Regions from separate parts of the Pseudomonas sp. BW7P1 genome, predicted to be linked through region 3. Evidence: predicted binding sites of a transcription regulator. Region 3 holds the regulator's gene; each other region holds the start of a gene.
The links. The regulator sigma-54, encoded in region 3, starts transcription at its own class of promoters, with help from an activator protein. The targets are predictions, from matches to a motif close to ANTGGCATNNANNTTGCTNT.

Region 1: a site for sigma-54 is predicted at 5,022-5,041, ahead of glnA (glutamate--ammonia ligase). Genes of this name have one in related genera too.
Region 2: a site for sigma-54 is predicted at 5,041-5,060, ahead of NWV16_RS09760 (CmpA/NrtA family ABC transporter substrate-binding protein). Genes of this name have one in related genera too.

The regions. Positions count from the first base shown of each region.
Region 1 is NZ_CP103374.1:581,887-589,161, forward strand. It holds gene ntrC (nitrogen regulation protein NR(I)) at 1-449, opposite strand, end outside; gene glnL (nitrogen regulation protein NR(II)) at 446-1,531, opposite strand; gene NWV16_RS02655 (DUF4124 domain-containing protein) at 1,763-2,386, opposite strand; gene NWV16_RS02660 (DUF4124 domain-containing protein) at 2,383-2,892, opposite strand; gene NWV16_RS02665 (cupin domain-containing protein) at 2,918-3,340, opposite strand; gene glnA (glutamate--ammonia ligase) at 3,522-4,928, opposite strand; gene thiI (tRNA uracil 4-sulfurtransferase ThiI) at 5,256-6,710, shown strand; gene typA (translational GTPase TypA) at 6,850-7,275, shown strand, end outside.
Region 2 is NZ_CP103374.1:2,136,037-2,143,311, reverse strand. It holds gene NWV16_RS09780 (diguanylate cyclase) at 1-632, opposite strand, end outside; gene rlmKL (bifunctional 23S rRNA (guanine(2069)-N(7))-methyltransferase RlmK/23S rRNA (guanine(2445)-N(2))-methyltransferase RlmL) at 777-3,047, opposite strand; gene rmf (ribosome modulation factor) at 3,578-3,793, shown strand; gene NWV16_RS09765 (quinone-dependent dihydroorotate dehydrogenase) at 3,933-4,952, opposite strand; gene NWV16_RS09760 (CmpA/NrtA family ABC transporter substrate-binding protein) at 5,174-6,385, shown strand; gene NWV16_RS09755 (ANTAR domain-containing response regulator) at 6,401-6,976, shown strand.
Region 3 is NZ_CP103374.1:1,194,809-1,202,083, reverse strand. It holds gene NWV16_RS05250 (ATP-binding cassette domain-containing protein) at 1-127, opposite strand, end outside; gene NWV16_RS05245 (KpsF/GutQ family sugar-phosphate isomerase) at 403-1,377, shown strand; gene NWV16_RS05240 (KdsC family phosphatase) at 1,378-1,902, shown strand; gene lptC (LPS export ABC transporter periplasmic protein LptC) at 1,911-2,483, shown strand; gene lptA (lipopolysaccharide transport periplasmic protein LptA) at 2,470-3,015, shown strand; gene lptB (LPS export ABC transporter ATP-binding protein) at 3,015-3,740, shown strand; gene NWV16_RS05220 (RNA polymerase factor sigma-54) at 3,926-5,419, shown strand; gene hpf (ribosome hibernation-promoting factor, HPF/YfiA family) at 5,493-5,801, shown strand; gene ptsN (PTS IIA-like nitrogen regulatory protein PtsN) at 5,813-6,277, shown strand; gene rapZ (RNase adapter RapZ) at 6,280-7,137, shown strand; gene NWV16_RS05200 (HPr family phosphocarrier protein) at 7,157-7,275, shown strand, end outside.

The DNA of each region.
Region 1 (7,275 bases), 610 kb from region 3:
TCCTGCATCGCCGGCGCTTCGCCGATGATTTCCGGGGTGCGGGTCAGGGCCGGCACCACTTCCAGACCTTGCTGTTCCTGGGCGTGCTGGTTGGCGCGCTTGACCAGCGAAACCGCTTCGTCGACGTCGAACGGCTTGGGCAGGTATTCGAACGCGCCGCCCTGATAGGAGGCGACAGCGCTGTCCAGATCGGAGTGAGCGGTCATGATGATGACCGGCAGTCGAGGGTGCTGCTCGCGAATCCGCGCCAGAAGGTCAAGACCGCTGGCACCCGGCATGCGGATGTCGGAGATGATCACGTCCGGTTGCTGGCGGGCCAGGCGGCTCATCACGCCATCGGCACTGTCGAAGCTCTGGGTGGTCATGCCTTCCTGTTGCAGGGCTTTTTCCAGGACCCAACGGATAGAACGGTCGTCATCGACGATCCACACGGTTTCACTACGGCTCATGTCGATGTGGCTCCTTGTTCCAGTGGCAGAAAGATCGAGAACGTGGTGTGGCCTGGATGGCTCTCGCACTCGATCAGGCCCTGGTGCTGGCTGATGATGTTCTGGGTGATGGCCAGGCCGAGTCCGGTACCGTCCGGACGTCCGCTGACCATGGGAAAGAAAATGGTTTCCTGGAGTTCCGCTGGAATCCCCGGGCCGTTGTCGATGATCTCGATCTTGGTCACCAGACGATGGCGGACATGGCCGATGGTGAACTGGCGCATGGTGCGGGTGCGCAGGCTGATGCGGCCCAGGCGCAGCTCGTTCTGGCTGCTGATCGCCTGCATCGCGTTACGGACGATGTTCAATACCGCCTGAATCATTTGCTCGCGGTCGATCAGCACGTCGGGAATGCTCGGGTCGTAATCGCGCACCAGCGTGATGCAACCCTGGCTTTCGGCCTCGACCAGTTGGCAGACACGCTCCAGTACTTCGTGAACGTTGCACAAGGCCAGCGACGGCAGTTTGTTCGAACCCAGCATGCGGTCGACCAGATTGCGCAGGCGGTCGGCCTCTTCGATGATCACGTTGGTGTAGTCGCGCAGGCTGTCTTCCGGCAGTTCCCGGGCCAGCAGTTGCGCGGCGCCACGGATGCCCCCCAGCGGGTTTTTGATCTCGTGGGCAAGGCCGCGAACCAGCATCTTGCTGGTTTCCTGTTTGGACAGTTGCGCCTCTTCCTTGGTGATTCGCAGCAAGCGATCGCGCGGGTGAACTTCCAGCAACAGTAGAGTCGCGCCGTTGCTGAGGATCGGTGTCACCGCGTAGTCCACGGTCAGGGTCTGGCCGGTGAGGGCGGTGAGCATCGCTTCGCGCTTGGTGAAGGGGTGCGCCTGTTCCACCGCCTGGCGCAATGAATTGAGCGCTTCGGTGGATTCGGTGAACAGCTCGCTGATGAACTGGCCATGGCTGCGCTGTCCGCTGATGGCCAGCAGCATCTCCGCCGCCGGGTTCATGTACTCGAGGCGCAATTCGGCGTCGAGCAGGATGGTGGCGGTGGTCAGGTTGTCGAGCAGCAATCGGTGGAGTGCGTCGCTTATGGTCATCAGGACCTCTTTTGGAGCAAGGCGTGCGCAAGAAACGAAGCGCCGGTGCGAGGAAAATGCAAAAACCAAACCAAGGCTCCGAAAAGAAGCGTTCATCCCCTGAAACAGGCGTTTGACGCTCGTTTGCGTGGCGACAGGCCGCCCCTGGCGGGTACTTTCGAACCAAAATGGGATGTTGTGTGGGTACGGTGCAATCTGTTGCACCAATATAGTGCGCAAAGCTGAACGGCGTTAGAAGAAACGCAGGAAGGGATTTTTGGGTTCGGCGGGTTTGTCTTTCAGCGGGCATTCCGGGCGCACGCCGTAGTCGTCGGTCGTGCAGGGTTTGACCTGACGTTTTTGCGCCAGCGAAATGCGTTGCATGTGGAACGGCTGATTGGCGGTGCGCTCGACGATGCGATCCTGTTCGTCAAGGATCTCCACCGACAGGTTATGGCTGCCACGATCGATATTGCTCAGCGGGAATACCGGGCTCAGACCGGGTTCGCCGGTGGCCTGGCCATCCAGCAGCAGGCGATAGCGATGGCCCTTCTGCAGGCCGGGTTCACTGGTGACACTGACGATCAGCTCGCCGGCGCTGCTGCGAAGGGTCGCGTCCGGTTCGGGCACCAGCACCCGCAGCATGTCGTAGCGAAACAGCGGTTGTTCCGGGGTTTTTTTCACCGGAGTGACGGGCGCCGCCCCGGTCGGGTTCGAGGCCATGCGATTGCTGGTGGCCAATGGCACACGCTTGGCGTTGCCACGCGGTTGATCGGTGTAGACCCGATTGCCCTGCGCGTCGACATAAGTAAAGACCTCGGCAGAGGCGCCACACGCGAGCAACGCCAGACATGCAGCGATCAACCCGCGAGTCATGGTTTGTGTACCCGCTGCACGGTAAAGACCACTGCAGGACTTTGCTGAATGATCGCCGCGCCATCGATCACCTGCACCGCCAGCCGATGCTCGCCCCGGTCGACGTTCACCAGTTGCAGGATCGGCACGTTGCTCGGTTGGCCATAAGGCGCGTCGTCGAGCAGCAGGCGCAATTGATGAGGTGCCTGCAGGCGCGGTTTGATCAGCACGCTGACGGTGAACGTGCCGTTGTTGGCGCGCAAGGCTTCTTCGGTGGGCAGGCCGGTCAGCTCCAGCACTTCGTAGGCATTGCGCACAGGTGTGCGGCCGTCTGTGTTCGACGACGGCGCACCCGGAGCCTGGGGCTGGACGCTGTTGAGTGGCGGCAGCTCAACCGGCTGCGCTTTCACGCCATCCGGCGAATGGTCGCTGTACACCGTGTTGCCGTTGGCGTCGGTGTACTTGTAGATCTGCGCGGAGGCGGTGTACGCGCAAATCAACGACAGAATCATCAGCAGTGGCCGCATTCGAACGTCCTGTGAGCAGCGGATATCACTCCGACAATGGAATGCCCTCGCCGCCAGCATAGAACACAACCAGCTCCACGGGTTCGTTTCCAGTGATGCCGCGATGACTGCGGTTGACCATTTCGGCGACGGCTTCTCCCTGTTTGAATCGTTTGCGGCGGCCATCTTCCCTGCGTTCGATGGTCAGTTCGCCGGAGAGAATATAGGCGGCGTTGGGAATGGGGTGGGTATGCCATTGGAGCGGCGTGTTGGCAGGGATGTTGAGCTTGAGCACCGACAGTCGGGGAGCGGCATCGGGGTAGTTCGTGTAGGCGGTCCCGTCCCACGATGTGCGGCTTTCAAGCAAAAGATTGCGCTCTATCTGTCCGGGTTCCCGGGGGGAGGTGCAGCCTTGCATGGACAGCGTCGCCAGAATGGCAAGCAGTATCTGGAAAAGGCATTGTTTCATCGTCTGATTCCTTGAGTGGCCGTAAGGGGGAAAAGGCTACGGGTCGCTCAAAGGGGTTGATGCCGGACGATGCTTCAGTTGCTTTCGGATATCTGGATGAAAGTTGTCGGAAATTTCCAAAAAAAAGGCCTCCCGAAGGAGGCCTCTCTTTTGTCACGCTGCGTAGCGCAGCGCTACCGGATCAGCAGCTGTAGTACAGCTCATATTCCAGTGGGTGTACGAAGGTGCGGACCTTGATTTCTTCTTCGGATTTCAGCGCGATGTAGGCATCGATGAAGTCATCGGAGAACACGCCGCCCTTGGTCAGGAACGCACGGCCCTTGTCCAGCTCTTCCAGGGCTTCTTTCAGGCTGCCGCAAACCTGCGGAATCTCTTTCGCCTCTTCAGGCGGCAGGTCGTACAGGTTTTTGTCTGCTGCGTCGCCTGGGTGGATCTTGTTCTGGATGCCGTCCAGACCGGCCATCAGCAGCGCTGCGAAAGCCAGGTACGGGTTGGCGGCCGGATCCGGGAAACGTGCTTCGATACGACGGCCGCGCGGGCTGTTGACGTAAGGAATACGGATCGAGGCGGAACGGTTGCGAGCCGAGTAGGCCAGCATCACCGGAGCTTCGAAACCTGGCACCAGACGCTTGTAGGAGTTGGTGGCCGGGTTGGTGAAGCCGTTCAGGGCCTTACCGTGCTTGATGATGCCGCCGATGAAGTACAGGGCGGTTTCGGACAGACCGGCATAGCCTTCGCCAGCGAAGGTGTTCTTGCCGTCTTTGGCGATGGACATGTGCACGTGCATACCCGAACCGTTGTCACCGTACAGTGGCTTCGGCATGAAGGTCGCAGTGCGGCCGTAGGCATCGGCCACGTTGTGTACAACGTATTTCAGAGTCTGAACTTCGTCAGCTTTCTTCACCAGGGTGTTGAACTTGACACCAATTTCGTTTTGACCGGCGGTTGCCACTTCGTGGTGGTGAACTTCAACGGTCTGACCCATCTCTTCCAGTGCGTTGCACATGGCGGTACGGATTTCGTGGTCGTGGTCGAACGGCGGAACCGGGAAGTAGCCGCCCTTGATACCTGGACGGTGGCCCTTGTTGCCGCCTTCCACGTCCTGGTCGGACATCCACGAGCCTTGCTCGGAGTAGATCTTGAACATCGAGCCGGAGATGTCGGACTTGAACTTCACTTCGTCGAAGATGAAGAACTCAGGCTCGGGACCGGCGAATACGGTGTCACCGATACCGGTGGTCTTCAGGTATTCCTCGGCGCGACGGGCGATGGCGCGTGGGTCGCGGTCGTAGCCCTGCATGGTCGAAGGCTCGATGATGTCGCACACCAGGATCAGGGTCGGTTCTTCGGTGAACGGGTCCAGAACGGCGGTTTCGTCGTCCGGCATCAGGATCATGTCGGAGGCTTCGATGCCTTTCCAGCCAGAGATGGAGGAACCGTCGAACATCTTGCCCGCTTCGAAGAAGTCGTCTTCCAGCGCATCGCGAGCCGGCATGGTCACGTGGTGCTGAGTGCCTTTGGTGTCCGTGAAGCGCAGATCAATCCACTTGACGTCATGATCTTTGATGAGTTGAACCGACTTCGACATAGTGTCCTCCGGGTGGCTTAGGGCTGGTAGTGGATGCCCTTAAATGTTGGTGATGCCGGCGCGAATATCTGCCAAGGCAACCTGCCTCACAAGGGAGCAAATTGCATGCCAGTGCCCCAGCATGGGTTTTCTGCCCCAAATTCACGCTTATAAGGGTGCAAAATGCACAAACGGTAAAAATCTCGCCCTTTAATGTAGCGCCTTGATTCGAAAATGACCTGTTTTGGTGCATGAAAAACCTTCTGCACATTAACTGGTTAAACCTTGAGCAATTTCCGCTATAATCCGCGCCCCCCTTTTTCGGCTGGCCCAGCGCGCGCTGTTTTCATGAAACTAATCGTTAAAGTCTTCCCCGAGATCACCATCAAAAGCCGACCTGTCCGGACGAAGTTCATCCGCCAGCTGGCCAAGAACATTCGCACCGTGCTCCGTGACCTGGATCCGGCCGTGGTGGTGAACGGCGTATGGGACAATCTCGAGCTGGAAACCCGCGTCACCGATCCCAGGGCCCTGAAAGAAATGGGTGAGCGCCTGACCTGCATGCCGGGCATCGCGCACTTTCTGCAGATCGACGAGTACCCGCTAGGTGACTTCGACGACATCACCGAAAAGTGCAAGCAGCACTTCGGTGACTTGCTGGCCGGGAAGATTTTCTCGGTGCGCTGCAAGCGTGCGGGCAAGCATTCGTTCAGCTCGATGGATGTCGAAAAATACGTCGGCAGCAAGCTGCGCCGTGAATGCGGAGCCGCCGGGATCGACCTGAAAGCGCCGGAAATCGAAGTCCGTATCGAAGTTCGCGACAAACGGTTGTTCGTGATCCACAGCCAGCACAATGGCATCGGCGGCTACCCGCTCGGTGCGCTGGAGCAGACGCTGGTATTGATGTCCGGCGGCTTTGACTCGACGGTTGCTGCGTACCAGATCCTGCGCCGCGGCCTGATGACGCACTTCTGCTTCTTCAATCTGGGCGGTCGTGCCCACGAGCTGGGCGTGATGGAAGTCGCGCATTTCATCTGGAAGAAGTACGGCAGCTCGCAACGCGTGCTATTTGTCAGTGTCCCGTTCGAAGAAGTGCTGGGCGAAATTCTCGGCAAGGTCGACGACAGTCATATGGGCGTCGTATTGAAGCGTATGATGTTGCGCGCAGCGTCGAGCATTGCCGAACGCCTGCACATTGATGCGCTGGTCACCGGTGAAGCGATTTCCCAGGTGTCGAGCCAGACGTTGCCGAACCTGTCGGTCATCGATTGCGTCACGGACAAGCTGGTCCTGCGTCCGCTGATCGTCGCCCACAAGCAGGACATCATCGACACGGCCGACCGGATTGGTACCGGTGACTTCGCCCGGCACATGCCGGAGTACTGCGGCGTCATCTCGGTCAACCCGAAGACCGCCGCCAAGCGTGGCCGGGTCGAGCACGAAGAGCAGGAATTCGATATGGCGGTGCTCGAGCGTGCGCTCGCAAACGCCAGACTGGTGCCGATCGATCGGGTGATCGACGAATTGGGCCAGGATTTGCAAATCGAAGAAGTCAGCGAGGCGCTGGCCGGTCAGATCGTCATCGACATCCGTCACCCGGATGCTGCCGAGGATGATCCGCTGGAACTCGCCGGCATAGAGGTACAGACGATGCCGTTCTACGCAGTGAACGCTCGTTTCAAGGAACTGGATCCGACTCGCCAGTACCTGCTGTATTGCGACAAAGGCGTGATGAGTCGCCTGCATGCCCATCATCTGCTCAGTGAGGGGCATGCCAATGTGCGCGTTTATCGACCGAGCTAAGTGCCCGGGGCTGTTTGCCTGTGGCCTGCGTCACCGGCCCCCCGACACTGCCGTCAAGCTGTAACGGCCATGCCGGACACTACTGCCAATCGCTGCCATGACTTGTCAGCAAACCGAATCCTCTGATCGAGATACACAAGTGATCGAAAATCTACGTAACATCGCCATCATTGCCCACGTTGACCACGGTAAAACCACCCTGGTAGACAAACTCCTGCGTCAATCCGGCACCCTGGAGCGCAACGAGCTCAACGACGAGCGCGTGATGGACTCCAACGACCAGGAAAAAGAGCGCGGCATTACCATTCTGGCGAAAAACACCGCCATCAACTGGAACGGCTACCACATCAACATCGTGGACACCCCGGGCCACGCCGACTTCGGCGGCGAAGTAGAGCGCGTCATGTCCATGGTCGACTCCGTGCTGCTGCTGGTCGACGCCCAGGACGGCCCTATGCCGCAAACCCGTTTCGTGACCAAGAAGGCGTTCGAAGCCGGTCTGAAGCCGATCGTCGTGATCAACAAGGTCGACCGTCCGGGCGCGCGTCCTGACTGGGTTCTGGAC
Region 2 (7,275 bases), 940 kb from region 3:
CCACGCGCATAGGCCGGTTCGATACTGACCAGATGCATCGGTTGTGAAACCGCCAGTCCGCCCAGTTGATCCGCACGCTCCAGGGTCGAACGGCGCAGCGGCTGGGCCAGCAAGTCATAACCCAGTGGGGAACCGAGGCGGCTCTGGGTCTGGCTGTAGACCACCACGACATATTCATCCCGGGCGGCGGCCAGTTGCAGCTCGCCCTGGGCATTGAGTTCACGCACGCTGAACGTGTTCAGGCCTTCATCGCGCACCCGCTGTTCGAAGGCGGCGCGCTCGGCCCCACTCACCCGCAAGGCGAACGAATAGGCCTGGGTGCGCAGCAATAAGGGTTGGGTGTAGCCATCGAATTCGGCACGGGACACCGATTCGGAGTTGGCGAAGAACCGCCGCAGGCCGTCGAGGCGCTGCTCCTGATCCTGAAAACGTTCTTCGATACGGCTGTAGCGTTCGTTGGCCAACAACTGAAAACGCTGACGCAACTGGCTGTGAAACTGATTGAGTGTGGCCCACGCCAGCAGCCCCGTGAGAATCCCGCCGGCGAGCAATACCAGCAGCGCGACCAGCCAGGCCGAAACTTCTTCGCTGATGAAACCCAGAATCTTGGGGCGCACGGGGTGCAACGACATAAGGGCCACTCACTACGCCAGTACTTACGGGATAACCCCATTGGCCGTGTGTGAGTTATAGCTATTAGCCACTAATTTGGCTAGCTCTGATGGGATCCAAGAGCCTTTAAAATCAAGGCTCTGTGGATCCAATCAGGCAGAGCGTCAACGAGCCGTGATTTTCCAGGCGCGGTGGATCTTGCCGTTGCGGGCGAAATCCGGATCGATGGTGCTGGCGGTGATTTCCTCCACCGCATAGCGCTCGGCCAGGTTGTCTTCGAGCTGGAACTTGCGGAAGTTGTTGGAGAAGTACAACACCCCGCCCTTGGCCAGACGGGCCATGGCCAGGTCAATCAACTGCACCTGGTCACGCTGCACGTCAAAAACACCTTCCATGCGCTTGGAATTGGAGAAGGTCGGCGGGTCGATGAAGATCAGGTCGTATTCTTCCCGGTTGCTTTCGAGCCATGCCATCACGTCGCCCTGCTCCAGACGGTTCTTGTCGGAGAAGCCGTTGAGCGACAGGTTGCGACGGGCCCAGTCGAGGTAGGTTTTCGACAGGTCGACGCTGGTGGTGCTGCGTGCGCCACCTTTGGCCGCGTGCACGCTGGCGGTCGCGGTGTAGCAGAACAGGTTAAGGAAACGCTTGCCGGCCGCCTCCTTCTGAATCCGCATGCGCATCGGCCGGTGATCGAGGAACAGCCCGGTGTCGAGGTAGTCGGTGAGATTCACCAGCAACTTCACGCCGCCTTCGGTGACTTCGTTGAATTTGCCCTGAGCCGCCTGACGTTCGTACTGTTTGGTGCCACTCTGACGCTCGCGGCGCTTGACCACGACGCGGCTCTTGTCGATGTTCAGCGCCTGCGGAATGGCGGCCAGGGCGTCGAACATGCGGATCGAGGCTTTCTCCGGGTCGATCGACTTCGGCGCGGCGTATTCCTGGACGTGCACCCAGTCGTGATAGAGGTCGATGGCCATGGCGTATTCCGGCATGTCCGCATCGTAGACGCGGTAGCAATCGATACCTTCGCGCTTGACCCACTTGCCCATCGCCTTGAGGTTTTTCTGCAGGCGGTTGGCAAACATCTGCCCGCCTTCGCTCAGGCGCGGCTGCTCGATCACCGGCGCCGGGGCCGGCGTCGGTTTGATCGGGTTACCGTTCTTGTTGTACTTGCGCTCTTGTGGCTCGTTCGGCGCCTGATCATGGGCAGCCTGCTCGCGCTCGGCCTGGCGTTGCTCCGGAGTGCGGCGCTCGCCGGTGACAAACTGCTCCGGCAGGACTTTGATCAACAGCAACTTGCACGGCAATGCGCCGTTCCAGAACGAATATTGCTTGTGGCTGCGAATACCCATGCGCTTGCCCAGATCCGGCGCGCCGGTGAACACCGCCGCTTCCCAGTTCAGGCAGGCCTGACGCAGGCGTTCACCGAGGTTCTGGTAGAGGTACAAGAGGCTGGCTTCGTCGCCCAGACGCTCGCCGTATGGCGGATTGCAGATCACCAGACCTTTCTGGTTCTGGTCCGGACGCGGTTCGAAGGTTGCCACCTCGCCCTGATAGATCTTGATCCACTCGCTCAGGCCGGCGCGCTCGACGTTGTTGCGGCCGGGCTGGATCAGTCGTGGGTCGGCTTCGTAGCCACGGATCCACAGCGGCGGTCTGGCCAGGCCGGCGGCAGCACGCTCGACGGCTTCTTCGTGCAGTTTTTTCCACAGCGCCGGTACGTGACCCAGCCACGCGGTGAATCCCCACTGCTCGCGGCGCAGGTTCGGCGCCATGTCGGTGGCGATCATGCCAGCTTCCACCAGGAAGGTACCGACGCCGCACATCGGGTCAGCCAGCGCACCACCTTCGGCTGCAATGCGCGGCCAGCCGGAGCGGATCAGGATCGCAGCGGCGAGGTTTTCCTTCAGTGGCGCCGCGCCCTGCTGCAAGCGGTAACCGCGCTGGTGCAGGCTGTGGCCGGACAGGTCAAGGGACAGGATCGCTTCGCCGCGATCCAGGCGCAGGTGAATGCGCAGGTCCGGGTTGAGCTTGTCGATGGTCGGACGGTCGCCCTGCGGCGTGCGCAGTTTATCGACGATGGCGTCCTTGACCTTCAAGGCGCCGAAATGGGTGTTGTCGATGCCCGAGCCATGCCCGCTGAACTCAACAGCCAGCGTGCCGTCGGGAAGCATGTGATCCTGCCAGTCGACGTCGAGTACGCCGTGATACAGATCCTCGGCATTTTTCATCGGGAAGCGCTTGAGCACCAGCAACACCCGGTTGGCCAGGCGCGACCAGAGGCACAGACGATAAGCGGCTTCCATGGTCGCCATGCCACGCACGGCGGAGGTGTGCTCACGGGCGTCTTCAAGGCCAAGCCCGACGGCTTCCTCGATGAGCAGGCCTTCAAGGCCTTTGGGACAAGTGAGGAAGAGTTCGAAACGGTCGGACATGGTTTTTCCAGAGCCTTTGGCTGATGAACCGGCAACGCATTGCCGATCCGGTTTTCAATCAGGCGCTTTTCGACAAGAGCGCCCGCGTGGCACGAAGGTGTGCCGTTCCATCCCCGCTGCTCGGGTTAAAAGAGCTTAGATGCCGGGACAGATAAAAAAGTTGATGCAACAAAATGATTCAGGACAACCCTTCGTCGAATAGTACCCAAGCGTAAACGTGGGTCATTCGCACTAAAGGATTAACCCCGTCATGCAGCGCAGGGCCGATCATACCGGGGTTGGGTGAATAAACGGTCATGAAACCTGACGTTACTTATCGCCATAGCACCCTTTTCGTTACGTCCTTATGACAAAACGGTCATTCCCTCGATGTGACTCATTGGTTAGAACTGGACACAGGTTGACGTCGCAACGGCGTCAACACCTTGGCTCGCCACGCCGGCAGCGAGCCGCCAACGGCAGAGTTTTTCTGCCAGACCTCGATTGAGGTCAACGCGACAAAAACAGTCAACAAGTGAGGGAAACACCCTATGAGAAGACTTAAGCGTGATCCGTTGGAAAGAGCATTTTTGCGCGGGTATCAATATGGCGTTGGTGGCAAGTCCCGTGAGCTTTGCCCATTTACTCTACCGTCGGTACGTCAAGCCTGGATCAACGGCTGGCGAGAAGGACGCGGCGACAACTGGGACGGTATGACCGGCACTGCGGGAATCCACAGACTCAACGAACTTCACGCCGTCGGCTGACACAGGGCATTTATTCCGACACGACAATCTGATTTCGCAACACCCATGATCACCATGCACGTCCTTCCCGGACGGCGGGCTACGGCCCAGGGGCTCCTTCGAGGAGCCCTTTTTTTGCCTGTCCTGTCATATCCCGAGATCAGCGCCTGGCGGCAATGGCATCCACGGATTCGCGAATCAGCGCCGGGCCCTTGTAGATGAAGCCGGAGTAGATCTGCACGAGGCTCGCGCCGGCAGCGATCTTCTCGGCCGCATGCTTGCCCTCGGTGATACCGCCCGCCGCGATGATCGGCAACTGGCCACCCAGTTCGGACGCCAGCACCTTCACGGTGTGGGTGCTCTTCTCACGCACCGGCGCTCCGGACAGACCACCCGCCTCGTCGCCATGCTCCATCCCTTCGACGCCCACACGGCCAAGGGTGGTGTTGGTGGCGATCACCGCGTCCATCCCGGTTTCGATCAGCGCTTGCGCGACTTGCGCGGTTTCTTCATCGGTCATGTCCGGCGCGATCTTGATCGCCAGTGGTACATGCTTGCCGTGGCGCAGGGCCAATTCGGCGCGGCGTGTGGCCAGATCCGCCAGCAATTGCTTGAGCGAGTCACCGAATTGCAGGCTGCGCAGGCCCGGGGTGTTCGGCGAACTGACATTGACCGTGACGTAACTGGCGTGGGCGTAGACCTTGTCCAGGCAGATCAGGTAATCGTCCACCGCACGCTCGACCGGGGTGTCGAAGTTCTTGCCGATATTGATCCCCAGCACGCCCTTGTACTTTGCCGCAGCCACCCGCGCCAGCAGGTTATCCACACCGAGGTTGTTGAAACCCATGCGGTTGATGATCGCCTCCGCTTCCGGCAGGCGGAAAATCCGGGGTTTAGGGTTGCCCGGCTGCGGGCGCGGGGTCACGGTACCGATTTCGACAAAACCGAACCCCAGCTGCGAGAAACCATCGATGGCCGCGCCATTCTTGTCCAGACCGGCCGCCAGTCCCACCGGGTTCGGGAACTGCAGACCCATGACGTTCACCGGCAGCGAAGCCGGCGCCTTGCACAGCAAGCCGTTGAGACCCAAACGCCCGCCCGCGCCGATCAGATCCAGCGACAGATCGTGGGAGGTTTCCGGGGAAAGTTTGAACAACAGCTGACGGGCCAGGGTGTACATGGGCGGCTATGACTCGGGCGGCGAAAAGAGGCGGCGATTATAGCCGGGCATCGCCCTGCCGTGCGAGGCGCATGCGCAAATCCGCTGCGCTGGCATATGCCTTGCACCTGCTCCCGCATCAGCCCGCAGGCCAATGACGGCAGGCGGGCAAGGACAATGGCGTCGTCACCGGAATTTGCCTCGACAAAGTCCGGGGCGACGTTTTTTTTGAGGGTGGCTTCATGACTCAAACCTCCATCGGGCCACTGGCCTGGGTCAACGGCAGCGATGCCCCGGAAAAAAGCGCGATCAATCTGGGTTTCATGGCCCTGAGCGACTGCGCTTCGGTGGTGGTCGCCGCCACGCAGGGCTTTGCCCAGCCTTACGGCCTGACCCTGAATCTCAAGCGCCAGAGCTCATGGGCCAACCTGCGGGACAACCTGGTCAGCGGCGAACTCGATGCCGCCCATAGCCTCTACGGCCTGATCTACGCAGTGCACCTGGGAATCGGCGGGGTTGCGTCCACCGACATGGCGGTGCTGATGGGTCTGAACCAGAACGGCCAGAGCCTCAATCTGTCCCACGATTTGCAGAGCCTGGGCGTGACCGGTCCTGAGGCGCTGGACCGCCACGTGCACCAAACCCGCGCAAGGCTGACCTTCGCCCAGACCTTCCCCACCGGCACCCATGCCATGTGGCTTTATTACTGGCTCGCAAGCCAGGGCATTCATCCGTTGCAGGATGTCGACAGCGTGGTGGTGCCGCCGCCGCAAATGGTCACGCACCTGCAGGCCGGCCGCATCGACGGTTTTTGCGTCGGCGAGCCGTGGGCCGCCAGCGCCGTGCAGCAGGATCTCGGTTTCACCCTGGCGACCAGCCAGACCATCTGGCCCGACCATCCGGAAAAAGTCCTCGGCTGCACCCGCGCCTTCGTCGAGCAATACCCCAACACGGCCCGGGCGCTGGTGATGGCGATCCTCGAAGCCAGCCGTTTCATCGAAGAAAGCCCGGAAAACCGCCGCAGCACCGCGCACCTGCTCAGCGCCGCCGAGTACCTCGACGCCCCGGTGTCCTGCATCGAACCGCGTTTTCTCGGCGCCTACGACGACGGTCTGGGCAACCGCTGGCAAGACCCGCACGCCCTGCGTTTTCACGGCGATGGTGCGGTGAATCTGCCGTACCTGTCGGACGGCATGTGGTTCATGACCCAGTTTCGCCGCTGGGGTTTGCTGCGTGACGACCCGGATTACCTCGCCGTCGCCCGTCAGGTGCAACAGCTGACGCTGTACCGCGACGCCGCCAGCGCAGTCGGTGTGCAAGTCGGCACCGAGGACATGCGCAGCAGCCAGTTGATCGACGGCAAGGTCTGGGACGGCAGCGACCCGGCTGCCTATGCCCGAAGCTTTAAATTGCATGCATTGAGCGACCTCACTCCCCTTCTCGCCCACCGCTGACAGGAGACCGCGAACATGCTGCGCATTCTGCTGATCAACGACACGGCGAAAAAAGTCGGCCGCCTGAAAGCTGCGCTGACCGAGGCCGGTTTCGAGGTCATCGACGAGTCCGGCCTGACCATCGATCTGCCGGCGCGCGTCGAAACGGTGCGCCCGGACGTGATCCTGATCGATACCGAGTCACCGGGCCGCGATGTGATGGAGCAAGTGGTACTGGTCAGCCGTGACCAGCCACGGCCGATCGTGATGTTCACCGACGAGCACGACCCCGGCGTGATGCGTCAGGCGATCAAGTCCGGGGTCAGTGCCTACATCGTCGAAGGCATCCACGCACAACGCCTGCAGCCGATTCTCGACGTGGCCATGGCCCGCTTCGAAAGCGACCAGGCCCTGCGTGCCCAGCTTCAAGCTCGCGACCAGCAACTGGCCGAGCGCAAGCGCATCGAACTGGCCAAGGGTCTGTTGATGAAAATGAAGGACTGCAACGAAGAAGAGGCTTACACCCTGATGCGCCGCCAGGCCATGAGCCGTCAGCAGAAACTGATCCAGGTCGCGGAGCAGATCATTGCCATGAGCGAGTTGTTTGGCTGAGGTTTCGTGGAGCCTGTAAAGGCCCCATCGCTGGCAAGCCAGCTCCCACAGGTTTCCCTGTCGTACACAGTGTCTGTGATTAATGCGGAACCTGTGGGAGCGGGCTTGCCCGCGATTGGCCGCCACTCGGTCGAGCACTGTTGGCACAAATCTCGCTAAGTATTCTGCACAGGTAACCAACGGCGGTTGCCCCACCCACGACAAAGACGTCGCTCACCTCCTTCGCCCCTTTCGGCGATCCGGGTAGCGGCGTTTTTGCGTTTTGGCCCCATTGACCGGGGCCGGTGGTGCGGCCGTGG
Region 3 (7,275 bases):
AAGGCCCCATGATTCCGGTGACCTTTCCACGGGGTATGCGGATATCGACGTTATTGAAAATGCTCCGCGCACCGCGCTTGAAGGAGACTCCCTTCAGCTCGACCGCGTAGGCGTTATCGGCACTCATCTAAACTCCTTGCGATGCAGCCTCTCACTCGGACGCCTGGCTTTCTGGAGAAAGCCCCTACATCCCGGGCAGGCCGAACTGGCGGCGAACTATATCACCGCAAAGGGCGAGCGCCCAAGGCCTCTCCCCGGCCACGTTCAGCGATATGACAGGCCGCAAGCGTCTATTGAGAGGTTTTAACAAGGAGGAATGACAAAGCACGTCGAACTTGCGTGAGGCTTTTCAACATAACCGCTATAATCGTCGCCTTTTCATCGGGCTATACGATTTCTGACATGAGCCAAACCAGCGACCTGATTCAATCGGCACAACGCACCATCCGCCTCGAAGTGGAAGCCATACAAGGCTTGCTGCCCCTTATCGACGCCGATTTCGTACGCGCTTGCGAGATGATTCTGGCCAGCAAGGGCCGTGTCGTAGTGGTCGGCATGGGCAAGTCCGGCCACATCGGCAACAAGATTGCCGCCACCCTGGCCAGCACCGGCACCCCGGCGTTTTTTGTGCATCCGGCCGAGGCCAGTCACGGCGACATGGGCATGATCACCCGTGACGACGTGATTCTGGCCCTGTCGAATTCGGGTTCCACCAACGAAATCGTCACGCTGTTGCCGCTGATCAAACGCCTGGGCATCCAGTTGATCAGCGTGACCGGCAACCCGCAGTCAGCACTGGCCAAGGCCGCGGAAGTCAATCTCAACGTTCACGTCGAGCACGAAGCCTGCCCGCTGAACCTGGCACCCACCTCCTCCACCACTGCCGCACTGGTCATGGGCGACGCCTTGGCCGTGGCGCTGCTGGAAGCCCGCGGTTTCACCGCCGAAGACTTTGCATTCTCCCACCCCGGCGGTGCTTTGGGTCGCCGCCTGCTGTTGAAGGTGGAAAACGTCATGCACGCCGGCGAGGAACTGCCGCAGGTTCAGCGCGGCACCCTGCTCAAGGATGCATTGATGGAAATGACCCGCAAAGGGCTGGGCATGACTGTCATTCTGGAGGCCGATGGCAGGCTCGCCGGGATCTTCACCGACGGCGATCTGCGTCGCACGCTGGATCGCAGCATCGATATTCACAGCGCCACCATCGATCAGGTCATGACCGTACACGGCAAGACCGCCCGCGCCGAGATGCTCGCCGCCGAAGCCCTCAAGATCATGGAAGACCATCGAATCAACGCACTGGTCGTCGTGGACGAGGACGATCGCCCGATCGGCGCCTTCAACCTCTCCGATCTGTTGCGCGCAGGAGTGATGTAAATGAGCACCGATCTGCTGCAACGCGGCAAAGCCATCAAGCTGGCGGTTTTCGATGTCGACGGCGTCCTGACCGACGGGCGCCTGTACTTCCTGGAAGACGGCAGCGAGTTCAAGACCTTCAATACCCTCGACGGCCAGGGCATCAAGATGTTGATGAACGCCGGTGTACAGACGGCCATCATCAGTGGTCGCAAGACTCCGGTGGTCGAGCGCCGAGCGAAAAACCTGGGCATCCCGCACCTGTTTCAGGGACGTGAAGACAAACTTGTCGTCCTGGACGGCCTTCTCGAACAACTGGGCCTAAGCTATGAACAGGTCGCCTACCTGGGTGACGACCTGCCCGACCTGCCGGTGATTCGCCGGGTGGGGCTGGGCATGGCGGTGGCCAATGCGGCTGCCTTCGTGCGCGAGCATGCCCACGGCGTCACCCAGGCCCGCGGCGGCGAAGGTGCCGCCCGTGAATTCTGCGAACTGATCCTGCGCGCCCAGGGCAGCCTCGATGCGGCCAACAACGCGTACTTGTGAGTCAAACCATGTTTAGCAAAAAGTTTCGCAACATACTGCTGTTCGGTTGCATCGCTGCGATTTTCGGCGCAGTCGGCTACTGGAACATCAGCCCGGAACGCTTCCTCGACAAGCCTGCTGTCTCGGCAGAAGAAAGCCCGATCGACTGGTACGCGACCAATACCCACACCTTGCAGTACCTGGAAGACGGCAAGGTGCAGTACGAAATGACGTCCGAGAAGGCCGAACACGTCAAGGCGACCGACATTACACTGGTCACCAGACCCGACCTGAACATGTTTCGCGGTACCGATTTCCCGTGGCACGTAACCAGCGAGCGTGGCGAAGTGAACTCCGGCGGCACCGAAGTCGAACTGATCGACTCGGTCCGGATCAAGCGTACCGACGAAAAGAACCGCGACACCCTGATCACCAGCACCCGCATGACGGTGTTCCCTCAGCAGCAATATGCGCAGACCCAGCAACCCGTTAGAATCGACGGCGCTGGCGGTGTATCGACCGGCGTGGGAATGAAAGCGTATTTGAAGGAAAGCAGGATACACCTGCAATCGAACGTAAGAGGACAGTATGAGGCTCGTTAAAACCCTCCCTATTTTGCTCAGTCTGGGCGCAGCACTGGGAAGCGTGAGCGCCTGGGCTCTGCCGAACGATCAGGAGCAGCCGATCCGCATTCAGGCCGACGATGCCCAGCTGGACGACAAGAATGGCGTTGCCACTTATAAAGGCGCGGTGATCATCACCCAGGGTTCGATGATCGTCAAAGGCGACACCGTGACGCTGACACGCAACCCGGCCGGCGAAATCGATGTGGTGACTTCGGTAGGCAACCTGGCCTACTTCGAACAGCTGCAGACCGCTGGCGACAAGAAACCGGTCCAGGGCTGGGGCAAGACCATCCAGTACCACGCACAGCAAAACCGCGTCGTACTGATCGACAGGGCCAAGGTCGTCGACAAGGACAACAACACCACTCAAGGCGAGAAGATCGTCTATGACACGGTGAAAAAACTCGCCAGCGCAGGTCGCGCCACCGGCACCAAGGTCACCGAAGCCCGTCCGCGCATCGACATGGTGATCCAGCCGAAGAAGAAAACCGACGAGAAAACCCAGTAATGGCAACTCTGAAAGCTCAGCACCTGGCCAAGGCCTACAAAAGCCGCCAGGTCGTGCGCGACGTCAGCCTGTCGATCGACAGCGGTCAGATCGTGGGCCTGCTCGGACCGAACGGCGCCGGCAAGACCACCTGCTTCTACATGATCGTAGGCCTCGTGCAGGCCGATCAGGGCCGCGTCCTGATCGACGACCTGGACGTCAGTCACCAGCCGATGCACGGCCGCGCCAAGGCAGGAATCGGCTATCTGCCGCAAGAAGCGTCGATCTTCCGCAAACTGTCGGTCGCCGACAACATCATGGCCATCCTGGAAACCCGCCAGGAACTCGACAAGGCCGGTCGTCGCAAGGAGCTGGAAAGCCTGCTGCAGGAATTCCACATCAGCCATATCCGCGACAACCTCGGCATGAGCCTGTCCGGTGGTGAGCGTCGCCGGGTGGAAATCGCCCGTGCGCTGGCCACCGCACCGAAATTCATCCTGCTCGACGAACCGTTCGCCGGTGTCGACCCGATTTCCGTGGGCGACATCAAGCAGATCATCCACCACCTCAAGGCCAAGGGCATCGGTGTACTGATCACCGACCACAACGTCCGCGAGACCCTGGACATCTGCGAAACGGCCTACATCGTCAACGACGGCCAGCTGATCGCCGAAGGCGACTCCGCCACCATCCTTGCCAACGATCTGGTGAAGGAAGTGTATCTGGGTCACGAGTTCCGCCTCTAAGCGCGACAGCGTTCGACCAGCCGTCCGGTGCTGTAACGTTGAAGCGCATTTTTATAGGCTTTTATTGTTACAGCGCTCTAGGCAAACACGACAGTTTCGGGCATATAATTTGCTTGAATTTGGCGCTTCGGCGCCCTGTAGTGGATGGCGCATAGCGCCGGCGAATAAGGTGTTAAGCCCCTGCCATGAAACCATCGCTAGTCTTGAGAATGGGCCAGCAGCTGACGATGACACCGCAGCTGCAACAGGCCATCCGCCTGCTCCAATTGTCGACCCTGGATCTGCAGCAGGAGATCCAGGAGGCTCTGGAATCCAATCCGATGCTCGAACGCCAGGAAGATGGCGACGACTTCGACAATTCCGACCCGCTGGCCGACAGCGCCGAGCAGAAGCCCAATACCGAGATTCAGGAGCCTTCCTATCAGGAAACCGCGCCGACGGTCGACAATCTCGAGGACGGCGAATGGAACGAACGCATCCCCAACGAATTGCCTGTGGACACCGCCTGGGAAGACGTCTACCAGACCAGCGCCAGCAGCCTGCCCAGCAGCGATGACGACGAGTGGGATTTCACCACCCGCACCTCCGCCGGCGAAAGCCTGCAAAGCCACCTGCTGTGGCAACTGAATCTGGCGCCGATGTCCGACACCGACCGCCTGATCGCCGTGACCCTGATCGACTGCATCAACAATCAGGGCTATCTCGACGAAACCCTCGAAGAAATTCTCGATGCGTTCGATCCGGAACTGGACATCGAACTGGACGAGATCGAAGCCGTCCTGCATCGCATCCAGCAGTTCGAACCCGCCGGCATCGGCGCCCGCAACCTGGGCGAGTGCCTCTTGCTGCAGTTGCGCCAGCTTTCAGCCAAGACCCCCTGGCTCAATGAAGCCAAACGCCTGGTCACCGATTACATCGACTTGCTCGGCAGCCGCGACTACAGCCAGTTGATGCGGCGCATGAAGCTCAAGGAAGATGAACTGCGCCAGGTCATCGAGTTGGTCCAGAGCCTCAACCCGCGCCCAGGCTCGCAGATCGAATCCACCGAAGCCGAGTACGTGGTGCCTGACGTGATCGTGCGCAAGGACAACGAGCGCTGGCTGGTGGAGCTGAACCAGGAATCGGTGCCGCGCCTGCGGGTCAACGCTCAATACGCCGGTTTCGTCCGTCGAGCCGACACCAGCGCCGACAACACCTTCATGCGCAATCAGTTGCAGGAAGCCCGCTGGTTCATCAAGAGCCTGCAGAGCCGCAACGAAACCCTGATGAAAGTGGCCACCCAGATCGTCGAACATCAGCGCGGCTTCCTGGAGTATGGCGACGAAGCCATGAAGCCCCTGGTCCTGCATGACATTGCCGAAGCGGTGGGCATGCACGAGTCGACGATTTCCCGGGTGACCACGCAAAAATTCATGCATACCCCCCGGGGCATCTATGAACTGAAATACTTTTTCTCCAGCCACGTCAGCACCTCCGAAGGCGGCGAATGCTCGTCCACGGCGATCCGCGCGATCATCAAGAAACTGGTCGCTGCGGAAAATCAGAAAAAGCCGTTGAGCGACAGCAAGATCGCTGGTTTACTGGAGGCACAAGGCATTCAGGTGGCTCGCCGCACCGTCGCCAAGTATCGCGAATCCCTCGGAATCGCGCCTTCGAGCGAACGCAAGCGGTTGATGTAAGCCACGTTACAGCGTTCCAGTGGCAGGCTCTTCGGCCTGCCGCTTTATGCACTGGCAACGAAGGAGAAGCTGTATGCAAGTCAACATCAGTGGACACCAACTGGAAGTTACCCCACCTCTCCGTGAATACGTTGAGCAAAAGCTCAAGAGGCTTGAGGGACATTTCGACAAGATCACCAACGTGCAAGTCACGATGTGCGTCGAAAAACTGAAGCAGAAAATCGAAGCCACGCTGCATATTCCCGGCAACGAGGTCGTCGCCAACGCGGAACATACCGATATGTACGCGGCGATCGACGCGCTGACCGACAAGCTTGATAAACAACTCAAAAAGCATAAGGAAAAGACCCAGAGCCTGCTCCAGGGCGCGACCGGTCGATAACCCCCACCCCCATGATCCGACTTGAAAGCATCCTGACCCCCGGCCGTTCCCTGGTGAACGTGCCGGGCGGCAGTAAAAAGAAAGCCCTCGAACAAATTGCCAACCTGATCGCCCGGGAAGTCCCGGATCTGGAGATGCAAGACGTCTTCGAAGCGCTGATTGCCCGTGAAAAACTCGGCTCGACGGGTTTTGGCAACGGCATCGCCATTCCTCACTGCCGTCTCAAGGGCTGTGAAGCGCCCATCAGTGCCTTGATGCACCTGGAAGCGCCTATCGACTTCGACGCCATCGATGGCGCGCCGGTTGACCTGCTGTTCGTGCTGCTGGTCCCGGAAGCTGCCACCGATGCGCACCTGGAGCTGCTGCGTCAGATCGCCAGCATGCTCGACCGCAAGGAAGTACGCGAGAAACTGCGTCGCGCCACAACCAACGAAGCCTTGTATCAGGTTGTCCTGGACGAGCAAAACGGGCACTAAACATGCGCTTGATCATCGTCAGTGGCCGTTCCGGCTCGGGCAAGAGCACCGCACTGGATGTCCTTGAGGACAACGGTTACTACTGCATCGACAATCTGCCGGCCGGCCTGCTGCCGGAGCTGGCGGAACGCGCACTGATTCATACGGAACTGTCTCAGCCACTGGTCGCGGTATCGATCGATGCACGCAACCTGCCGAGCCATCTTTCGCGCTTTCCGGAGTTGCTCGAGGAAGTCCGCAGCCGGCACATCCAGTGCGACGTCCTGTATCTGGATGCCGATGAAGAAACCCTGCTCAAGCGTTTCTCGGAAACCCGTCGTCGTCACCCGCTGAGCAGTGCAAACCGCTCGCTGGCTGAAGCCATCAACGACGAAACAGCCCTGCTGGGCCCGATCGCCGATCTGGCCGACCTGAAGGTCAACACCACCAATCTCAATCTTTACCAGTTGCGCGACACCATCAAGCTGCGACTGCTGAACCAGCCGGAACCCGGCACGGCGTTCCTGGTGGAGTCGTTCGGTTTCAAACGCGGCATGCCGGTGGATGCGGATCTGGTATTCGATGTACGCTGTCTGCCCAATCCGTACTGGAAACCGGAGCTGCGCGCGCAATCGGGTCTCGACGAGCCGGTGGCCGAGTATCTGGCTGGGCAGCCGGAAGTGGAAGAGATGTTTCAGGACATCTACGCCTACCTGTTCAAGTGGTTACCGCGCTTCGCCGCAAGCAATCGTGCCTACGTCACCATTGCCATTGGCTGCACCGGCGGGCATCACCGATCCGTCTACCTGACCGAACGTCTGGGTCAGGCCCTGCAGAAAACCCTGAAAAACGTCCAGGTCCGCCACCGCGACCTCAGCTAGCCATAGGACTCACACCGCGATGCCTGCTCGTGAAATCGAAATCATCAACAAGCTGGGCCTGCATGCCCGGGCGTCGGCAAAGTTCGTTGGCGTGGCGGGTCAGTTTCCCGACTGCACGATCCGGGTGGGCCGCACGCC